Regions from separate parts of the Alcanivorax sp. MD8A genome, predicted to be linked through region 3. Evidence: predicted binding sites of a transcription regulator. Region 3 holds the regulator's gene; each other region holds the start of a gene.
The links. Region 3 encodes sigma-54, which starts transcription at its own class of promoters, with help from an activator protein. Its sites were predicted from a motif close to TGGCACNNNNNTTGCTNT; they were not measured.
Positions count from the first base shown of each region.

Region 1: A15D_RS03360 (TorF family putative porin) is a predicted target of sigma-54. The motif match lies at 2,855-2,872, and genes of this name have one in related genera.
Region 2: A15D_RS04865 (ammonium transporter) is a predicted target of sigma-54. The motif match lies at 2,444-2,461, and genes of this name have one in related genera.
Region 4: A15D_RS03600 (putative urea ABC transporter substrate-binding protein) is a predicted target of sigma-54. The motif match lies at 1,816-1,833, and genes of this name have one in related genera.

Region 1 is NZ_AQOQ01000004.1:82,510-88,024, reverse strand. It holds gene A15D_RS03370 (M14 family zinc carboxypeptidase) at 1,103-2,146, shown strand; gene A15D_RS03365 (hypothetical protein) at 2,256-2,729, shown strand; gene A15D_RS03360 (TorF family putative porin) at 2,948-3,643, shown strand; gene A15D_RS03355 (endonuclease/exonuclease/phosphatase family protein) at 3,834-4,766, opposite strand; gene A15D_RS03350 (hypothetical protein) at 4,963-5,370, opposite strand; gene A15D_RS03345 (hypothetical protein) at 5,383-5,515, opposite strand, start outside.
Region 2 is NZ_AQOQ01000006.1:83,076-88,590, forward strand. It holds gene aroC (chorismate synthase) at 1-388, opposite strand, end outside; gene prmB (50S ribosomal protein L3 N(5)-glutamine methyltransferase) at 476-1,402, opposite strand; gene A15D_RS04855 (hypothetical protein) at 1,483-1,866, shown strand; gene A15D_RS04860 (EVE domain-containing protein) at 1,863-2,345, shown strand; gene A15D_RS04865 (ammonium transporter) at 2,501-3,796, shown strand; gene A15D_RS04870 (hypothetical protein) at 3,793-4,407, shown strand; gene A15D_RS04875 (dicarboxylate/amino acid:cation symporter) at 4,532-5,515, shown strand, end outside.
Region 3 is NZ_AQOQ01000009.1:57,538-63,052, reverse strand. It holds gene mgtE (magnesium transporter) at 1-653, opposite strand, end outside; gene A15D_RS06630 (HPr family phosphocarrier protein) at 800-1,069, opposite strand; gene rapZ (RNase adapter RapZ) at 1,070-1,927, opposite strand; gene ptsN (PTS IIA-like nitrogen regulatory protein PtsN) at 1,984-2,457, opposite strand; gene hpf (ribosome hibernation-promoting factor, HPF/YfiA family) at 2,473-2,772, opposite strand; gene A15D_RS06610 (RNA polymerase factor sigma-54) at 2,812-4,263, opposite strand; gene lptB (LPS export ABC transporter ATP-binding protein) at 4,526-5,251, opposite strand; gene lptA (lipopolysaccharide transport periplasmic protein LptA) at 5,248-5,515, opposite strand, start outside.
Region 4 is NZ_AQOQ01000004.1:134,972-140,486, reverse strand. It holds gene A15D_RS03615 (glutathione peroxidase) at 1-488, shown strand, start outside; gene A15D_RS03610 (hypothetical protein) at 548-877, shown strand; gene A15D_RS03605 (dienelactone hydrolase family protein) at 914-1,693, shown strand; guanidine-I (ykkC/yxkD leader) riboswitch at 1,892-2,009, shown strand; gene A15D_RS03600 (putative urea ABC transporter substrate-binding protein) at 2,066-3,130, shown strand; gene A15D_RS03595 (ABC transporter permease) at 3,203-4,021, shown strand; gene A15D_RS03590 (ABC transporter ATP-binding protein) at 4,034-4,825, shown strand; gene A15D_RS03585 (urea amidolyase associated protein UAAP1) at 4,844-5,515, shown strand, end outside.

The sequences.
Region 1 (5,515 bases), on a different contig from region 3:
CGATAGAGCTCGGCAACCAGCTCTGAACAGAACCAACCGCGCCGGTCCGGCTTCCGCTGAAACGCGGTCAAAACATCAATGGCATTACAGAGCAGGTAATTCTTGTAAGGACGATGCAGTAACCGCCTGACCAAACGCTGCAGTAGCCTGTCCTGACGGTCAGAAAGATCAGGCCCAAGGCGACGTCGCACAGCAACGGATCCGGGATAATCCGCCAACTTGCTGGAAAGGAATACCAGTGACACCCCCGCGACAGGTTTCCCCAGTCGAATATCTACCGACTCCCCCAACGTGGTGGACTCCAGCACCAGCGGTTCGCTGCATTCCGGCAGTCGCACCACCATGCCAATGTGGCTCCAGGGGCTTCGGGTAAACAGCCGAATAACCTCACTGGTCACCCCGCGTCCGGAGAACAGCAGTATATCGCCGGTCCGTAAGGTAAAAGCAGAATCCAGAGTGGATGCCATCGCAGACGTTCCCAGGTTTCTGATCATTCCCGTTGAGAGCACGCTATGCCTGTCGAATGACAGATCGCTGACAGGATGGTCACGGTTTGGTGAAAGCACCTCCCGTTTTCTCTGCATCCAGCTTTAGGCGCTTGCCTGCAATCGATCCGAGCGCTAGCGAGGCAAAGGTGTCAGAAGGGAGTTTCGAGTAACGAGCAGCGAACCAATAATGGATGGCTGCGGAAAAAAGATTGAGGTTGTGCCTTTCCTCGCATGGGCTCGGTTCGCAATGCGAGCCGTGTCTTTCATAAGCTCTGGAATCCATACCTCGCCTAGGCTCGGTTCGCCATGCAAGCATGGTTATTCGCTTCGCTCACCCCTTCGGGGCCGCACTGCGTGCGTTACTTCGCTGCGCTACGTTCCTACTAGGTGCTCGGGTTATTTATTGGCGCCGAACTCAACGATCTGGAAGGCGTTTCCGTTCTTCAAAATACCTCGGAACTATTTGGATTTCCCTTCTAATCAAGCGTAGCTTGTAGCTTGTAACTCACAGCTCACAACTGATAGCTGATAGCTGATAGCTGTGAGCTTTCACATTTCTGTTACCTCCCTGCAGTAACCTCTCCGACACATTCTGCTCCTGCCCTGCCCCGCCTATGGAAGAACGACTCTACCTGTTGCAACGCCACCTGCCGGAACTGCTGGAGCTGGAATCCCTGATCCGGCATGGCAAACGGCATTTGCGGGTCAGTACCGTTCATGACGTTCCCATGGGAAAGATCAGCCTGCCCATCAAAGTTATCGAGATGGGATCCACCGCTCCCCGGGCTCCGGTGATTGGTTTTTTCGGTGGCGTTCACGGCGTCGAACGGATTGGCAGCCAGGTTCTGATGTCATGGCTGCATAGCCTTATCCATCGCTTGCAGTGGGATGATCAGCTCCACCGGCGACTCGAGCAGGTGCGGCTGGTGTTCATGCCGATGATCAACCCCGGCGGCATCTGGAACCGCACCCGCAGCAATCCCAACGGGGTTGATCTAATGCGTAACGCCCCGGTGGATGCCATGGGCAAGGTACCGTTTCTGGTAGGTGGGCATCGCATTTCCCGACACCTTCCCTGGTACAGAGGAAAGAGCGGCGACCCCATGGAGCCAGAAGCTCAGGCCGTGGCCAGGGTGGTGCAGGAAAAGTTGTTTCCCGCGCCTTTCTCCATGAGCATTGATTGCCACAGCGGCTTTGGGCGCCGGGACAGAATATGGTGCTGCTACGCCCGTAGCCACAGGCCCATTCCACACATTGGCGAGGTCTACCGGCTTAAACAAACCCTGGAGGGCACCTACCCTCATCATCACCCCTACCTGATTGAACCTCAGTCCGTTAACTACACCACTCATGGCGACCTGTGGGACTACCTCTACGATGACGCTCAAGAGAAAGCGCCAGCGCATACCTTTCTGCCCTTTACACTGGAAATGGGCTCCTGGCTTTGGGTGCGCAAGAATCCCCGGCAAATGCTCGACTTCTTTGGCTACTTCAACCCGGTAATCTCTCATCGCCACCACCGGGTGCTGCGCCAACATCTGCCGTTGTTCGAATTTCTCACCGCCATGACCGCCAATGCCGGAAACTGGCTCCCCTCACCTGCCGAGCGTAAACAGCTAAGCCATCAGGCAATACAGCACTGGTTCAGCCACCAATAGTGAGACTTCATGAAGCTGGCCCTGGATTTGCATCATTTTGATGCACACAGTTGGGTCATCAGGCTCACTGGCTTACACTTGCCCAAACCCGATCTCAGGAATTTCAGGTATGAAACGATTCGCTCCGGCTCTGGTACTGGTCCTTGCAGGCTGCCAGAACTTTGGTTATCAGGCCCCCTACGGTGACGACACAGCCCAGATCACCTTTACCAGTAACGATACCGCGGCCCAACCGGCTATCTGTGTTCCGGGCAAGGGCTTCCAGTCCACCGAGTACTCCATCGCCCAGAAACCCATGGGCGGAGACGCGCTCAACGACTTGCTTGAGACCATGAAAAAGAGCACGGAAGTGACCACCACTCTGGCCCCTTCCAGCCAGACTCGGGTCGGTATCATCTACAACCAGAAACATCCCAACAGCACCCAGCGCGACCGCTGCCGGGTCGCGCTGCAATTTGAGGCCGTTGCTGGCGAGCACTATCAAGCGGTGTTCAATTACAGCCAGGCACAGTGCGGACTATCCATTACCGATAGCAAGGGTCAGTCTGCCGATGCCGTCCGGGTTGACTGGGAATGCCCATAAACAACATACCAATTTGGTGCACCGCACAATAACGGTGCACCAATACCTCTATTGCAGCCTCTTTACACCCCTTCCTCCTCCCCAACAAAACAGCAACCCTCTGTTTTAAAAAAGAAAATAAAAACTGGCACGCTCTCTGCAATAGCTTATGCGAGCCTGATAGGCGGTGCGCCACTAGCGCACACTTGAACAATTAAGACTTGTTAAGAGGGTTGCACATGAAGAACGTATTTGGTCTGAAGAAAACGGTTATCGCCTCTGCGGTTGCAGCTGCCAGCGTAATGGCGCCTGCCATTGCTGCTGCAGAAATCAGCGGTAGCCTGGGCATTGCCAGCATGTACCTGTGGCGTGGTCAGGACGTGTCTGCTGGTACTGCAAACGTTTCCGGCAGCCTGGATTTCACCACCGACGTAGGCTTCTACGCCGGTACCTGGGTATCCTCCGCTGGTACCTCTGTTAACTCTGCAGGCACCACTTCCACTGAAACTGACTTCTATGCCGGTTTCGGCGGCGAAGCAGGTGGCCTGAGCTACGACATCTCCTACTGGACCTACGTTTACCCGGAAGATGATGTAGGCGCAGGTGAGCTGGCTGAACTGATTGCCAGCGTAGGCGTCGCAGGCTTCAGCCTGACCGGTTATGTCAGCGCCAACGATCTGAGCGATTCCGAAGACGAGAACTTCGGTGACGACCTGTACCTGACTCTGGGTTACGAATACGACAAGTTCGCTATCACTGCGGGTGCGTTCATGTTCGACGCTGACGACAGCGACTATGCCCACGTTGACCTGAGCTACTCTCCCATCGAAAACCTGACCTTCACTGTGTCCAAGGTTGTCGATAGCGAGTCTGCTGCCCCGGTTACCGATGAGCAGGATCCGCTGTTCGTTGTTGGCTACAGCTTCCCGCTGTAAGCACTGCACGGCATCTCGGGCGGCAACTGCCGCCCACTGTTTCAACGCCGCGGGGCTCTCCCTGGTCCTCGCAAACACGCAAGCAACCCCGCGGCGTCTTTTTAACCCGATTTACGCATGCTTGCTTCATGCAACATACGCCACCCCACCCCACGCACGTTTACCCGCTCCGACTTCCGACACTCACCGTCTAGCGCTCAAAATACACCACCAGCGCATCGTGATCAGAAACTGGTGATACGCCATCTGTTCCATACAGGCTCTTGTAGCGCCCGGCGTTCCCGCGACTGGCCGCTACCGCTTTAAGACGATGTTTCAGCGTGGGAGACAACCAGACATGATCCAGTGCCTGGGGGCGACAGCGGTAACGGTAGGAGTAACGCTCCGAGGGTTCCAATGCCTGCCAAACGTTGAACAGGCCGGCAAGCGCGAATTGCCGATAGCTGTCCGAGAAGCGACCGGCACCCCAGGTGCTGTTGAAATCACCCGCCACGATCACGGGCCCTGTCTGATTGCCAACCCATTGTGCGAGACGTGCCGCCTGCCGTCTGCGCTTCTCGAACACCCTCGACGAGGCCAGATCACGCGCACTGCGCAGGTGCACTATCACCAGATCCGCTTTCATGGGCGCTTGCAACGACACCCGTAATGGCGGACGAGAATAAAGCGGGTGCCCCTGAAATGGCTCTGCGGCAAAAAGGGCACGGGGGTTTTCCAACACCACTGGCGCACGGTACAGCAAGCCCACATCCATGCCGGAAGGATCGTTGCCTTCAATCAGCACAGAACGGTAACGATAACCGCTGGCCGTCAACCGCTCAGCCAGTGAATCCAGCAATGCGCGATTCTCCACTTCCTGAAGCACCAGCGCATGAGGGGCCTGCAGGTGTGTCGTGATGAATCGGGCAATGGCATCCAAACGCTGCTCAACCCGCTTGGGCGGCAAGGGGGAATCCAGATCCGCATCCTTGACGGCATCACGAAGACGCCACAGATTCAGGGTTGCCAGCATCCATTCACCCTCACTGGCCACCGGCACGCCACGATCGGGGGCAAGATCCCGGCAGTCCGCCAGAACATAAATCGGGGCAATCAGCAGCAAGACAAGCAGGGGTCGTTTCATGGCAGCAGTCTACGATGAGAGCCACACCACCAACAGAGGAAAAGCACCCCAAAACGGGTAGGAAAACAGACGGTCAGGAAGACAGCGATATACTGCTGCTCAGGGCAAGGGGGCAACCAGGACGACCACCACAACAGGGAAAACCTAAAACGCTTTCCCCCTGCTCCCCTCGCAGGGAGCAGGGAAAAGCAGTCTCTCAAGGCCGGAACACGACTTTGAGATCCGAGGTAACATCGGCCTCGTCCATGTAACCGATGAAATGCCGATCAGACCCCACCAACAGTGTCATCTCCCTATCGCTGGAGACTTCCCGCGGCGGCATACCCCGGCCAGTAAAGATCATGCGTGCCCAGTAGCTTTTCATCTGCTCTACGGACTTGCCCATGACCCGCTGGTAAAACAGCTCCCGCTGGCTCGCGGCCACCGGCATATCCAACGGCTTCACGGACACTTCGCCAACCCGATTCAGCTGGCCATTAAAGATCTGACGCACTTCATTGCGGGTCAACCCTGCCAGATCACTGCTTTTGGAAACCACTACCACGATGCCAGCCTGTGCAGCACCCGTCAGGAGCAGAAAGAAGACAACCAGAAGACTTTTCATTTTTTCCACTCCCTAGAAAACCAGATCCATACTGAGACGTACCACGCTGGCATGATCGTTTTCCAACGCCCCGCCATCAGTCACGACAAAAAAGCCATTGGTCGTCACGTCTTCATCCGAAAAATCATAGTAGTAGCTGTACTCC
Region 2 (5,515 bases), on a different contig from region 3:
CACGGGCTGATGAGCGACCGCCCCCACGATAATCGCGGAAACCGTATTTCTGGGTGTAAGTGTAATCTGCATGACCAGGGCGGAATGTCCCGGCGATATTGGAATAGTCCTTGGACTTCTGGTCGGTATTTTCAATCAACAGACCAATCGACGTGCCCGTGGTCTTGCCTTCAAATACCCCGGACAGGATTTTCACCTGGTCAGGTTCGCGGCGCTGGGTGGTATAGCGGCTGGTGCCCGGCTTGCGGCGGTCCAACTCTACTTGCAAATCTTCTTCACTGATTTCCAGCCCTGGCGGGCAACCATCCACGATGGCCCCCAGCGCCAGGCCATGACTTTCACCAAAGGTCGTGATGCGAAAACGCTCACCAAAACTGTTGCCGGACATGCGACTTCCTTAATTTATACAGTAACTGCAGCCAACATAGATGTGGCTGGCAGCGAGCATAAGCCTCGTTTATTCAGACACCGAAGCTCACGCACTAAACACGTGGCGGTATTCTAACAGCTGTTGGCGGGTAAGCATGAATACCCCGTGGCCGCCACGCTCGAACTCAAACCAGAAAAACGGCACTTCAGGCCACGCCAGCATCATGGCTTCATCGCTGTTGCCCACTTCAACGATCAGCACACCCTGCTCCGTCAGATGCTCCGGCGCCTCACGCAGCAATCGCCGGGTGAAATCCAGGCCATCATCCCCTGAAGCCAGAGCCAACTCGGGCTCATGACGGTATTCCCCCGGAAGGTTGGCCATATCCAGGGCATCCACGTAAGGAGGATTGGACACGATCAAATCATAGGGCCCCTGCACCGCACTCAAGCCATCCGAGCATATTGGCTGCACCTGCCCTTCCATACCGTGGCGGGCAATATTCTCTTCAAACACCGCCAGTGCATCTTCGCTGATGTCACTGCCATCGACCCGGGCATGCTCGAAGGCATAGGCACAGGCGATGGCGATACAGCCACTTCCGGTACACAAATCGAGCACCGAATGCACCTGCTCAGGGTCCAGCCAGGGCGCAAACGACTGCTCAATCAGCTCGGCCAGCGGCGAGCGCGGGATCAGCACCCGTTCATCCACGATAAAGGGCAAGCCACAGAACCAGGCCTCGCCGGTCAAATAAGGCACAGGCACTTTCTCGTTAACCCGTTTCGCCAGCAATGCCAGGTATTCACGCACTTCAGTGGGCAACAAACGCGCCTCAAGAATTCTGGGGTCGGCATCCTGCGGCAAGTGGAGTACCTTCATCAAGAGGGCGAGGGCTTCATCCCATGGATCATCGGTACCGTGCCCCAAAAAGATGTCTCCGGCACGCAGCCGGCTTTCGCCAAAACGCAGACAGTCACGCACGGTATGCAGCGCGTCACTGGCTTCATGGATGAGTTCGCTACTGATCACCGCAATCCTCCCGTTAACAGGCGCTGAAGATTATCACAGAATCCGGTATAAACGCCTGTCACGAATATGAAAGGATACGCATGAAAAGTGCAGCCAGAGTCTACCAGGACGGTCACTTCGTCATGGTAGATATAAAAAATGATACCCAGGTTGACATGGCATTGGAGCTGTCCATTTACCGTCAGCGACTCGCCCTGTTTCAGCGTCAGCCACAGCGAAAACAGCTGGCCATTTACGTGGGGCGTATCAAGGGTCTGGACTTCAATGCCAGTCGCTACGCCTGCGGAAAGGACTTTGCCGAGATCACCGAGGCCAAGGTGTTGGTGCTGCAAAATGTGCTGAACCGCACTTTCGCCAACATGATGCTAAAACTGAATCAGCCTCAATTCCCGGTTTACATTTGCGACTCGGTCAAGCAGGCTCAGCAGCTCCTTCTGGAAAAACACCCACCGGAGCCCCTGTGAGCCAAACCATCTGGTTACTCAAAACCGAGCCCGATTCGTTCAGCATCGAGGATCTGGCGCAGTCACCAAAGGGCACCACCGGCTGGGACGGCGTGCGTAACTTTCAAGCCCGCAACCGTATCCGCGACGAGATGAAAGTCGGCGACAGTGTGCTGATCTATCATTCCAGCTGTGCCAGGCCGGCCATTGTCGGCGAGGCTCAAGTGACCCGAGCCGCCTACCCGGACCCCAGTCAATTCCTGCCTGATCACCCGGGCTTCGATGCCCGTAGTACCCAGATTGATCCACGCTGGTATCAGGTCGACATCGCTTTCAGGGCGCGCTATGCGAACCCGGTGTACCTGAAACTGCTTAAACAGAACCCCGAGTTTGCCGACATGGAACTGGTGGTACGGCCGCGCCTGTCCGTCCAGAAGCTCACTGACCGGCAGTACCAGCTCGTCCAGGCGCTATGCCAACCGATGGATGTCACAGCATAGTGCAACACCGTGCACCACCAATTCCCCAGGGCACCAGAATGGTGCCCCAATTAGTAATAAAGAACTAACTCCCACCACAATCCCCGCGATTTTGTCTCTGGCACAACCGTTGCAGTTGCCCTCCTCGTCCGACAACCACGAATAGGGTTCAATCTATGCGAGTGCGATGCAAACACAGCCTTGCTCTACTGCTTCTGCCCGGCCTGGCCCAGGCCGATTCCCTGACAGCCACCGACACCGTGTGGATCGCCGTGGCAGCGGCCCTGGTGTTTTTCATGCAGGCGGGTTTTGCACTACTGGAGAGCGGCCTGAGCCGGGCCAAGAACTCACTCAATGTAGTGATGAAGAATTACATGGACCTCTGCGTCGGCACACTGGTGTTCTGGGCAATCGGCTACGGCCTGATGTTCGGCACCAGCAGCACCGGCTGGTTTGGCGAAGATGGCTTCATGCTGAGTCAGGCCGACAGCACCACCTGGGCCATGCTGCTGTTCCAGATCATGTTCGCCGCGACCGCAGCCACCATTGCCTCTGGCGCCATGGCCGAGCGTACCCGCTATGTGGGCTACCTGTGTGGCGCCGTTGTGATTACCGGGGTGATTTACCCCCTCTATGGAAACTGGGCCTGGAACAGTAATGGCTGGCTGGCCGAGCTGGGGTTCATTGATTTTGCGGGCTCCACGGTGGTCCACAGTATTGGCGGCTGGTGCGCGCTGGCCGGTGTCCTGGTGCTGGGGCCACGGCTGGGACGCTTCGACAAGAACGGTAAACCCCGAGACCTGCCCGGTCACAACCTGTCCTATGTTGCGCTGGGCGGTTTTATTCTCTGGTTCGGCTGGTTCGGCTTCAACGGCGGCTCTACGCTCTCGGCCAGCGTAGACATTGCCCGGGTCAACCTGAACACCCAGCTGGCCGCGGCTGCAGGCGCCGTGGGCAGCACGCTGTACCGGATGCTAAGCCGCCGTCCGGTACTGCTCACCGAAACCGTCAACGGCAGCCTGGCGGGGCTGGTCGCCGTCACCGCTGGCTGTGCCGTGATGTCACCCGGCTTTGCCGTACTCACAGGGCTTGTCGCCGGTGCCCTGGCAGCATTGGGCGCCCGACTGATGCTGAGCATGCGTCTCGACGATGTGGTTGGCGCGGTTCCCGTACATGCCTTTGCCGGAGCCTGGGGTACGCTGGCTGCAGGCCTGTTCTATGACGGTGATCTGTTCAACCCCGAACGCATCACTGTGCAACTGCTGGGGATTGTCGTGGCCTTCTGTTGGGCCTTCTTCGCTGCACTGATCATGTATCTTGCGGTATCGGTGATCGCCGGGCTGCGAGCGCCAGCACTGCATGAACAACGGGGGCTGGATCTGAGCGAGCACGCCGAAACCGGGTACCCGGAATTCCCGCAAAACTCACTGTATGACGCGAGCCTGGCTCGAACCGTGGAGAACCGTCCATGAGTCAGGAGCTACAGCGCCGTCGGCGCGCCATCGTCACAGGGCTCACCCCTTACATGAACGAAACGCTGCTTATGGAAGCGGTTAGCCACTGGCAGCAGCATTATGCAGAGCGACCCCGCTTCAGCCTGCAAGGCTTTGTCAGCGACCTGTGTGGATTGTTCGACCTGGCCGAGAGACGACACCAGATCCATATGAGTCTGGTGCAGGCCATGACACTTTCTGACAAGGAGCTGGCCAGCGATCCTCTTGCCCAACAGACTCCCAGCGAGGACCACCACCCCTGCACCCAGGCCTTTCAGGTACTGGTGGAAAGTCTCTGGGCACAGATGGATACGCATACCGCCAACCAGTTTCGTCTTGATCTTGCCGCCCAGTTGCGTAGCCATCAGACCGGACCTGAAGCGCGGCTGACACTCGAATACTGGTTGCAGAACCCCAGTCGCCACCTGGCAGGCCTGCCGTTGGCCAGTCTCCGACAGCAGCTGAACAATGCCTACGTGATTCTCTGTGAACGACAGGGACCGGTGGAAGCAGACCGGCTATTGCGTGACGCCTACCGGATGGCTGGCAGCAAAGTCCAGTCCAGGGAGGCACTGACATCCCTGATGTAGGCTCAGAATCTGCCCACGCTGCAGCAACGCCTTGTTCGCGACGCTGCAACGGTGAGCTGCCCCACTGTTACCGGGCCTGATATCCGTTACTCTTGGGTTCATGTCCGGATGACAGGGGGAAAGCATGAAGCTACATCACCAGATTTTTCTTGCCATGCTGATTGGCGCAGCACTTGGCGCCGTCACCCAGGAACAGAGTACCCTGCTCGGTGTGCCGGTATTGGCCAGCTACGATCTGGTCGGCACCCTGTTTATCAATGCGCTCAAGATGGTGGTGGTTCCGCTCATCGTCACCGCCATCATAAGTGGCATGGTCGGCGTGGGGGGCGGGAAGAATCTGGGCCGCATGGGCATGAAGACCGTGGGGCTGTACATGATGACCACCCTGGCCGCTGTGCTCACCGGTTTGCTGCTGGTTAACCTGTTCACCCCCGGGATCATTGACGGTGAGCCGGCGAAAGACCTGCTGGGGCTCGCCCGTGACACCGGCACCGTCATGGAAAAGATCGAAGGCCGTGGAGCCGGAGACTTTACCGCCATCCTGCTACAGATGCTGCCACCCAACCTGGTACAAGCCGCCGCCAATGGCCAGATGCTGGGCCTGATTGTCTTCGCCCTGCTGTTCGGCTTCTATCTGCGAACGGAAGAAGGCCCTGCCGGAGAAAGCCTTCGCAACATGATCGATGGCATTTACCAAGTGGTCATGCGCATCACCATGCTGATTATCCGCTTCACTCCGCTTGGGGTCATGGCGCTGATCGCCGCGACAGTAACACGCACAGGCCTGGATGCCATCGAGCCACTGGCCTGGTTTTTCCTGTGCGCGGTCATCGCGCTGGCGGTCCATGCCTTCGTCTTTATGCCCGCCCTGATCCTGCTGATGGCACGGCGCTCCCCGCTGCGCCATCTTCAGGCCATGACCCCTGCCCTGTTGACCGCATTCTCCTCGGCCAGCTCGGCAGCGACCCTGCCACTGACCATGGAGTGCGTGCAAAAACGCTCCGGAGTGTCACGCCGAACCAGCAGCTTTGTACTTCCCCTCGGGGCCACCGTAAACATGGACGGTACGGCACTCTATGAATGCGTCGCAGCCATGTTCATTGCCCAG
Region 3 (5,515 bases):
GCGGGCAGGGTGGCCGGGATAGACTGAATATCGGTGATCATGGCTTCGCGCACTGTGGTGCCCGGGTCGCTGATCAGCACCTTGGTCAGAGGTAACAGCCCAATGAACTGGTTTTTCCGGTTGACCACGGCCAGGTTATCGGTGGTGCGGGGGATGTCGCCGCGCAAGCGCAGGTAGCGTTGTACCACTTCGAAGGTGATCTCCGGTCTTACGGTGATCACGTCGGTGTTCATCAAGCCCCCGGCGGTATCCTCCGGGTAGCTCATCACATGCTCCAGCCGCTCGCGATTCTGTTCGTCGAGGCTGGCCATCACCTGGCTGGTAACATGGTCTGGCAGTTCCTGCAGCAAATCCGCTAGATCGTCGGTGTCCAGTTCCTCAACCAGTGCCACCAGCTCATCGGTGCTGAGATTACGCAGCAGCTCAACCCGGACTTCTTCGCCCAGGTATTGCAGGACTTCGGTTTCCTGTTCCTTGCTGAGAAGCTGCCAGAGAATTTCCCGCTCGCGAGGAGGGGAAGATTCAATCAGGTGAGCGGCCTCTGCGCCGGGCAGGTTATTGATCAGCTGCCGGACCTGCGTATAGGTCCCGCTGGCCAGGGCGCGGTTGATGGCTTTGAGATGTTGCTGGCTGCGGCTGCTGTCGGCGGGCATGGAAATCAGTTAACAGTTAACAGTGAAGAGTTAACAGCGAAAACAAAACGTGCTGCTGCTTGGCTGGGATGATCACACAGTAACAGTCCTTCAGAGTCTGTGGTACTTGATTTTTCAACTGTTCACTATTCACGGTTAACTGTCGTTCACTCTCCCTCGTCGAACATCCTTGCAAACAGGTCTTCCAGTTCTGCCATGGCGGCGTCTTCGTCATCGCCTTCGACCTGAAAGGTGACTTGACTGCCTTTGGCTGCGCCTAGCATAAGAAGGCCCATGATGCTTTTTGCATCAATGCGGTTGCCCTTGTGTAGGACGTGAATAGCGCTGTCATAGCGGGAGGCGACGCTGACAACCTTGGCGGCAGCACGGGCGTGCAGGCCAAGCTTGTTGATCACATCCAGAGACTTTTCGATCATTCAACGGGATCCCAGTTCGCGGTGCCGGATCTGCAGGGTAATGCCTTGCTCGCGTAAACGCGTGGCAAGTTGTTCGGTCATGTACACGGAGCGGTGTTGGCCGCCGGTACAGCCGATAGCGACGGTGACATAGCTGCGATCACTATTGGCAAAGGCACTCAGCCATTTCTGAACAAAAGAGGCGATGTCATCCAGCATGTTGTGGCTGATGTCATGCTTTTGCAGAAAGTCGATCACCCCCTGGTCGCGCCCGGTCAACGGGCGCAGATCCGGATGCCAGTGGGGGTTGGGCAGGATGCGCACGTCAAAGACAAAGTCAGCGTCTGTGGGGAGGCCATTCTTGAAGCCGAACGACTCCACTTGCAGGGAGAGGGCGTTGCGGCGTTGGGCAACCCGCTCGCGCATCAGGGTGCGCAGGCTGTGTACTTCGTGATTGCTGCTATCGATGACCAGATCTGCCCGTTGACGAATATTGGCCAGCAGCTCTTTCTCGTGGGCAATGGCGTCTTCAAGGGCGCGTTGATCGGTGGCCAGCGGGTGGCGGCGGCGGGTGGCGCTGAATCGTTTTAACAGCGTGTTGTCGTCAGCATCCAGATAGATGATTTCGCTGCTGATCTGCTGCTGTTTCAGTGCATCAAGAATATTGTCGAAGGCGAGCAACTGGGCAGGCAGGTTTCGGGCATCAATGCCCACCGCCACATGTCCGATGGGGGCCTCCCCTTCGCTGAGTTGCTGCGCCAGCGTGGGCAGCATGCCTACGGGGAGGTTATCCACGCAATAGTAGCCCTGGTCTTCAAGGGCCTGAATCGCAGTAGATTTGCCGGACCCGGATCGTCCGCTAATGATGGTCAGTTTCATGATCGGGCTGCACGCAAGGCGTTGGGGTCATGGGCGGGTGAACTGGGTGCTTGTCGTCACGAGGCCAACCGCAGTTCCGCCTCGGATTCCACGGCGGTCAGGTACAGCTTGTGATTATCGCTGCTGACGCGCAGTTCATCCCTGTAGCTGTCGTCGTTGAAGAGACTGGCCAGATGGCTGAGTGTTTTCAGGTGCTGTTCCGGGTTGTCTTGTGGAACCAGCAACACAAACACCAGATCCACAGGGCGCCCGTCAACGGCGTCAAAATCAATGGGGGTGTCGAGTTTCAAGAGTAATCCGATGGCTTGTTCGCAATTGCCAAGCCGGCAGTGGGGAATGGCAATGCCTTCCCCGATGCCGGTGGAGCCCAGTTTTTCCCGGGCTACCAGCGCATCGAATACCTCCTGTTCCTTGAGGCTGTCACAGCCGGCCGCAGCCAGCTGTGCCACCTGATCCAGCAGCTGCTTCTTGCTGCTGGCCTGCACCCCGTTGTGGGTGCGTGCTTCGGTGAGAAGTTCGCGAACTCGCATAATGGTCGTTTCGGTTTAGTGGCCGTGTTTGTGGTTAACGGCCTTTTCCTTGTGTTTAAGAATCTGGCGATCGAGCTTGGCGGTCAGCTTGTCGATGGCCGCGTACATATCGTCGGCTTCAGCGGTGGCGAACAGGTCTGCCCCGGAGATATGGATCGTGGATTCTGCCTTGTGCGTCTTGGGTTCCGGGGAAAGGATCACCTGGACACTGGTGATCTGGTCGAAATGGCGCTCCAGGCGGGAGAATTTGTCGCCCACGTAGGTGCGCAAAGCATCGGTAACTTCCAGGTGATGACCGCTGATATTAATTTGCATGGCTGGCTCCTTTACCTGCTTATGGGCCGTCCCAGGCGCCTACACCAAACGCTTGCGGGCGCTGGATGACGGTATTCTCATCGCCTCACGATACTTGGCGACGGTCCGGCGCGCCACGTTGATCCCCTGCTCGTTCAGCAAGCTGGCTAGCTTGTTGTCGCTGAGCGGCTTGCGAGGGTTCTCGGCGGCGACCAGCTTCTTAATAATGGCACGAATAGCGGTGGAGGAACACTCACCTCCGCCATCTGTTCCTACGTGACTGGAAAAGAAATATTTCAGCTCAAAGACGCCGCGGGGTGTGGTCATGTACTTCTGGTTGGTGACCCGACTGATGGTCGATTCATGCATCTCGACGGCGTCAGCAATATCGGCCAGTACCAGGGGTTTCATGGCCTCTTCGCCGTAGTCGAAGAAATCCTGCTGCACTTCAACAATGCGGGTGGCGACTTTTAGCAGGGTGTCGTGGCGGCTTTGCAGGCTCTTGATGAACCATTTGGCCTCCTGAACACAGTTTTTCAGGTATTGACCGTCCTCACCGCTGGTCTTGCGGGCGATGGCAGCGTATTGCTGCTGCAGGTTGACCTTGGGGAGGATGTCGTCGTTGAGGCTGACGTGCCAGCGACCCTGGTGCTGGCGGACGATGACATCCGGCACCGCATAATCGACCTGGCTTTCACCGATTTGCTCACCGGGGGCTGGATCCAGGGTACGGATCAGGGACAGGGCATCCAGCAGTTCCTGTTCGGAGAGCTGTAGAACCTTGCGCAACGCGGCGTAGTCGTGTTTTTCCAGTAGCTCAAGGTGGTCCAGCAGAGCCAGCGCAAACGGCAGGAAGGGAGTGTCGGATTCCAGCTGACGCAGCTGCACACCCAGGCAGTCCGCCAGATTAATGCTGGCGACGCCGACCGGATCAAATTGCTGCAGGCGGTGCTGAACGGCCAGCACTTCGTCGGCTTCGATGGGTTCATCGTCTGGCAGCCCTTCCTGGACATTCATCATGGCGACAATGTCATCGATGCTCACGGTCATGTAGCCGCGATCATCCAGGGATTCAATTATGGTGGTGGCGATGAGTCGGTCCACATCGCTCATGGGAGTCAGGTTCAGCTGCCAGTGCAAGTGGTCATGCAGATTGCCGGAAACAGTGTGCCGTTGCTGCCAGTCGTCGGCGTCATCCGGCAGAGAAGCAGAGGCGCTGCTTTGGCCTGAGTAGACGTCATCCCACTCGGTGTCGACACCGGGTTCACCGTCGACAAACTCTTCCAGAGCGTCATCACGCTCTGCGTCCATGTCCTGACGTTCCTCGTCATGTTCAGGCAGGGCGTCGTCGCCAAAGTCGTCAGCCAGTTCCAGCAGGGGATTGCTTTCAACCGCCTGCTGGATCTCCTGCCTGAGATCCAGCGTGGACAGCTGCAGCAGGCGAATTGCCTGCTGCAGCTGAGGCGTCATGGTCAGCTGTTGGCCGATTTGTAGTTGTAGTGTGGGCTTCATACTGCTCGGATTGGTGTGGTCCCCAAAAACCCGAGAATAACAGCTTCAAACTCTCTCTAGCAATAATTGTGCCAGTGGTTGTTGTGTGGTAGGAGCCTGAAGAGTTAACAGTGAATAGTGCGCGGGCTGGTTTGCTGCTTTTTTCGGGTGTTGATGGCCGCGGCCGGGGGCTTGGCGCGGCTTCTGGCGTTCGGAAAACCCCGGGACTATTCCGCGCCGCTGTTAGCCTATTCACTGTTAACTGTTCACTCACCCCTGGCTCTTACAGCCTAAAGTCCGCCCCCAGATACACATCCCGAACCTGCTGGTTCGAGAGGATGGTGTCGGCGTCGCCGGAGGCAATGATGTGGCCGGCGCTGACGATGTAGGCGGTGTCGCAGATGTCCAGGGTTTCGCGCACGTTGTGGTCGGTGATCAACACCCCGATGCCGCGCTCCTTCAACTGACGAATGATGCTCTTGATATCGTTGACCGAGATGGGGTCGACCCCGGCGAAGGGCTCATCCAGCAGGATGAAATCCGGGTCGGTGGCCAGGCCGCGGGCGATTTCGGCCCGACGGCGCTCACCGCCGGACAGGCTCATGCCGAGCGAATCGCGGATATGGGTGATGTGGAATTCCTTGAGCAGGTTTTCCATGCGTTCATGGCGTTCCTGCTTGCTCAGTTCCTTGCGGGTTTCCAGAATGGCCATGATGTTCTCTTCCACCGTCAGGCGGCGAAAAATGCTGGCTTCCTGGGGCAAGTACCCGATGCCACGTTTGGCGCGGCCGTGCATGGGCAGGTGGGTGATGTCGCCATCATTGATTTCGATGCGGCCGGCATCGGCTTCCACCAGCCCGACAATCATGTAGAAGCAGGTGGTCTTGCCTGCCCCATTGGGGCCGAGCAGGCCGACGATCTGGCCAGCTTCCACATCCAGGGAAACATCTTCGATAACCCGGCGACCTTTGTAGCTTTTGGCCAGGTGGTGAGCGCGCAAATGTGTCATGGGGATCCGGACTCCGATCCGGAGGCATCGGCCTCGTCATTCTGTTTTTGCTGGTTGCCCGGGACCTGGTTTTCGGCCGGGATGACCAGGCGCACGCGTTGGTCGCCTTCACTACTGGCATCGACCCGCTTGGAATCGAGACTGTATTCCACCTTGGCCCCTTCAAAGGTATTGCCCTGATGCTCGATAAAGGCGTCGCCGGTCAGGACCAGGCTGCGGGCCTTGATATCGTAGACCAGATTGTTGGCGTGGGCAGACAGGCTG
Region 4 (5,515 bases), on a different contig from region 3:
CCGCGGCACTGGATGTCACGGTGCGCAAGCTGCACTCGGACAAGCAGCTTGATCTGTGCGAAATGACCCGCAACCGCACCACACTGGTCGTCAATACCGCCAGCCAATGTGGCTACACCGGGCAATTCAAAGGGCTGGAAGCCCTGTACAAGGCCTACAAGGAAGATGGCCTGGTGATCGTCGGCTTTCCGTCCAACGACTTTAACCAGGAGCTGGGCAGCGAATCCGCCGTCGCCGACATTTGCTATATCAACTACGGGGTCACCTTCCCCATGGCCGCCACCAGCTCGGTGAAAGGTGATCAGGCCAACGCCGTGTTCCAGGTGCTCAATGCCGCCACGCAAGCGCCGGGCTGGAACTTCAACAAGTATCTGGTTTCTGCCAACGGTGATGTCATCACACACTTCCCCTCCTCTGCCCAACCCCGCGGAGGAGAGCTGGAAACCGCCATTCGCCAGGCACTCGGCAAACCACCCGAGGGCCAGTAGCCGCCTGCGGCGGACCCTGATATGGTGGATAATTCCACTCACAACCTGGGATCAGTCCCGTGAAGGTTCGTAATAGCAAGGAAATACAGCGTCATCGCCTGGAACGCGATATGCAACGATTCCTGGCAGAAGGTGGATCCATTCAGGAGGTCGCCTCCGGCGTCAGTGGTGCCGACCCCATCAGCGGCAAGGGCCACCAGACGGTGCTGTTCAACGGCCCCAAAGAGCCTCGTCGCACCGACCTGACCCAGGTTGCAGCCACCATTGATTCACGCAAGGAAGCGCGAAAACACAAGCCAAAACGCCAGCGTCTGGCCCCCCGACCACGTCGCAAGCTGGTCTACGATGATTTTGGCGAACCCCTGCGCTGGGTATGGCAGGAAAACTGATTCAACCACTTTGTTAATCTTGAAAGAGGACAGGCAATGAAACGGCTAGGGCTGTGGTTCGTGCTATTGGTCTTGGGGCAAACCGTGCAGGCGGACATCATCGAAACGCAAATCACTCTCCCCGACAATCTGGGTACCGGGGTGATGTACCTGAACGACAAACAGAAAAACCCCTCCGCAGGCGTGATCGTTATCCACGAATGGTGGGGGCTGAACGACTACGCCCGTGCCCGTGCCCGCATGCTCGCCAAACAAGGCTATGCAGCGTTGGCCATCGACATGTATGGCACCGGCAAGGTGGCCACCCACCCCAAAGACGCCAAGGCCTTCATGGAAGCCGCCATGGCGGACCCTGAAAAGATGAATCAACGTTTCCAGGCCGCCCGCACCCTGATGCTTAAACAACAGCAGGTCGATCCGGCACGGCTGTATGCCATTGGCTACTGTTTTGGCGGAGGGGTGGTTCTGCATCAGGCGCGCAGGGGCACAGACCTGGCGGGTGTCGCCAGTTTCCACGGCAGCCTCGGCACAGAACAGCCCGCCAAGGCCGGCGAGGTCAAAGCCCGGGTGCTGGTGGCCACCGGTCAGGCCGATCCCATGGTGCCTGCCGAGCAGGTCAGTGGTTTTGTCTCCGAGATGACCGCCGCTGGCGTCGACCTGCAACTGCTCAGTTTTCCCGGCGTGAAGCACAGCTTTACCAACCCCGGTGCCGACGCAGTAGCAGAACGCTTTGACATGCCGGTGGGCTATGACGCCCATGCCGATCAGGCCAGCTGGGAGGCCCTGATGGACTTCCTTGCCGCCACCCCGGAATAAAGCACCAACACGGGGCATTCCCAACCCGAATGCCCCATTTTAAATCGCGCCTTCCCCTCAAACCTCCCCACCCCACCAGGCCCCAACAGCTAACCCGCTGAATTCCTTGGCAATGAAAAGGTTGGCACCCCACTTGCAGCACACTCCGTCGAGGAATCGAATGGCCACGCTGCCATCACGCACTCAATACAATTTGCACCAATAGACAGCTAGGGTTCCGGTCACCTGCTTCAGGGTGATGCCTGGTCCGAGAGCTGGCGACCTTCACAGACTGACTTGGCAGAAGGTTACACGGCGGGACAAAAGCCCGGGAGAGCACGATGACAGCAGTGTCATTGGATTCCTCTCCGTCCGTAGCCAAGGAGGTCTGACATGACCCGTTCCGTACGCAACACCGCTGCCGCCGCAGCACTTTCCCTGTTTGCCGTCCTGACCCCGGCCAGTGCCATGGCCAAAGACTCCTTCAGCATTTGCTGGTCCATCTATGTGGGCTGGATGCCCTGGGACTTCGGTGCCCAGCAGAAAATCGTCGACAAATGGGCTGACAAGTACGACATCGAGATCGACGTGGTGCAGATCAATGACTACGTGGAATCCATCAACCAGTACACCGCCGGTGCCTATGACGGCTGCGCCATGACCAACATGGACGCCCTCACCATTCCGGCTGCCGGCGGCGTGGACTCCACCGCCCTGATCGTGGGGGACTTCTCCAACGGCAACGACGGTGTGGTACTGAAAGGCACCGACAAGCTGGCCGATATCAAGGGCCAGAACGTGAACCTGGTAGAGCTGTCCGTTTCCCATTACCTGCTGGCCCGTGCCCTCGATACGGTTGGCCTGAGCGAGAAAGACCTGACGGTGGTGAACACCTCAGACGCCGATATGGTCTCAGCCTTCACTACGGACGATGTCACAGCGGTCGCTACCTGGAACCCGCTACTCAGCGAAATCACGGCCATGCCAGACAGTCACAAGGTGTTCGACTCGTCGAAGATTCCCGGTGAAATCATCGATCTGATGGTGGTCAACACCGACACCCTCAACGCCAACCCGGACTTCGGCAAGGCACTGACCGGTGCCTGGTACGAAATCATGGCCACCATGTCCGCCGACAACGAGGCAGGCAAGGCCGCCCGTACCTTCATGGCCAAAGCCTCTGGCACCGACCTGGCCGGCTATGAGGCGCAACTGGCCTCCACCCGCATGTTCTATCAGCCCAGCGAGGCCGTTGCCTTCGTCAACAGTGCTGAGCTGAAAGACACCATGCAGAAAGTCGCGGAGTTCTCGTTTGAGCACGGCCTGCTCGGCGAAGGCGCACCGGATGCGGGTTTTGTGGGCATCGAAACCCCGGCCGGGGTATTCGGTAGCGACAGCAACATCCAGCTGCGTTTCATCCCGGACTACATGGCCATGGCGGCCGACGGAACGCTGTAAGAGAAAAACGTCAGACGTCTGAAGCCGGGCGTCTGACGTCTAACAGGCTGTTAAACCACACCGGGATTCATCATGAAGAAACTGATCAACCGCCGACCCGGCAACGCCTTGAGCTGGGCGTTGGGGCTACTGCCATTCCTGCTGCTGATAGTCGCCTACATGGTGGCGTCTGATGCACGCTTGGCGGAGAACCCCAACGACAAGCTGCTGCCTGCACTGGACAGTTTTGTTCAGGCCATCGACCGCATGGCATTCGAACCCAGCAAACGCAGTGGTGAATATCTGCTTTGGGCCGATACGCTAGCCAGCCTGCAACGGCTCGGCATCGGTGTTGCCATTAGTGCCCTGGTAGCGGTGGTGGTCGGTATTGGCAATGGCACTATTCCGCTGGTGCGTTCCACCTTTTCGCCACTGGTAACCGGCCTCTCGCTGGTCCCACCCATGGCGATCCTGCCGGTGTTGTTCATTATTTTTGGTCTGGGCGAACTGGCCAAGGTCATGCTGATCATTATCGGGATTACCCCCTTCATGATCCGGGACCTGCAACAGCGAGCACGGGAAATTCCCGCCGAACAAATCATCAAGATGCAAACGCTGGGCGCCAATACCTGGCAGATCATCACCCGACTGGTGTGGCCACAACTGATGCCGCGACTGATCAGTGCGGTGCGCCTGTCACTGGGCCCGGCATGGCTGTTCCTGATTGCCGCAGAAGCCATCGCCGCGACGGAAGGGCTTGGCTACCGGATTTTTCTGGTGCGCCGGTATCTGGCCATGGATGTGATCTTGCCTTACGTGGTGTGGATCACTTTTCTGGCGTTTGTCATCGACTTTTTACTCAGCCGCTATTCGCAATGGCGCTACCCCTGGTTCCACCAGAAAGGGCACTAAGGAGCGATACCCATGGCGATTATCGAAATGAAAAACCTGTGGAAGGAATACGGCGATCAGGTCGTCCTGGAACGTCTTAACGCCACTGTCGAGGAGGGCGAGTTTGTCACCATTGTCGGCGCCTCCGGCTGTGGCAAGACCACCTTCCTCAAACTCTTGCTCGGCACCGAAGACGCCACCCGCGGCGAACTGCTGTTGGATGGCCAGCCTCTCCCGGCCGAACCTGACGCCAGCCGGGGCATCGTGTTCCAGCGTTACTCCGTGCTCAACCATCTCACCGCAGTGGAAAACGTGATGCTGGGAGGCGAGCTGGAAAGCAGTCGCTGGCTCGGTATCAGCGTAGGTAAAAAACGCAAACAGCTACGCAAGGATGCCCTGGAGATGCTCGAGTCCGTGGGACTCGGCCCGGCTGCCGACAAGTACCCTCATGAATTGTCCGGGGGCATGCAGCAACGTCTGGCGCTGGCCCAGGCACTGATCAAGCGTCCACGCATCCTGCTGCTGGACGAACCTTTTGGCGCACTGGATCCGGGCATTCGTGCCGACATGCACAAGCTGGTGCTGTCCCTGTGGAAATCCCAGCGCCTCACGGTGTTCATGATCACCCATGACATCACCGAAGGGTTTTATCTGGGCACCCGCCTGTGGGTCTTCGACAAACCCCGGCTGGATCCGCAAGCCCCCGGGGCCTATGGCGCCCGTGTGACTTATGACCTGCCGGTAGGCGATTGTGAGAACGGCACCCTGACCAGCATCAACCAGCGCGTGACCCGCACCAGTCGCGTGCTTAACGACACCCTCTGAAAGGCCAAGGAATTCATCATGAGCGACAGCCTTTACACCACCACCCTGCCCGGCAGCGCCCACTGGTCGCTGCGGGTGCGTCGCGGCATGCAGCTGCGCTTCACCGATCTGCAAGGCGGCGCCAATCTGGCCGTACTGATGTACAACCCGGAAGCCCTGCTGGAACGCTACAACGCACCGGATACCCTCAAGGGCCAACACACTTTCAAACTGACCCGGGGCAACTGCCTGTATTCCGATATGGGTCGGGTGTTCGCTTCTATTGTTGAGGATAATTTCGGTTGGCATGAAACCGTCTGCGGCACCCTCAGCGAAAAAACCTTGCAGCAGAAATACCCGGTGCGCTCCTACCAGGACCATCACAATCAGTGGACCCTGAGCGGTGAACACAGCTTCCTCACCGAGCTGGCCAAGTACGGCCTGACCGAGCGCGACATGGCAGCCAATTTGAATCTTTTTTCAAAAGTGGCCGCCGCCGATGACGGCAGTTTGCAGTTTGATCCTGAAGCAGCCAGCCCCGGAGCCAGCGTCACCCTGCGGTTTGAAATGGATACGCTGGTAATCCTGCACACCTGCCCACACCCGCTCAACCCGGCAACAGACTATCCCATGAAGCCGGTGCAGATAGACATGCTGAAAGCCGATCCGGTCAGCGACGATGATTACTGCAAAAATTTCCGCCCGGAAAAT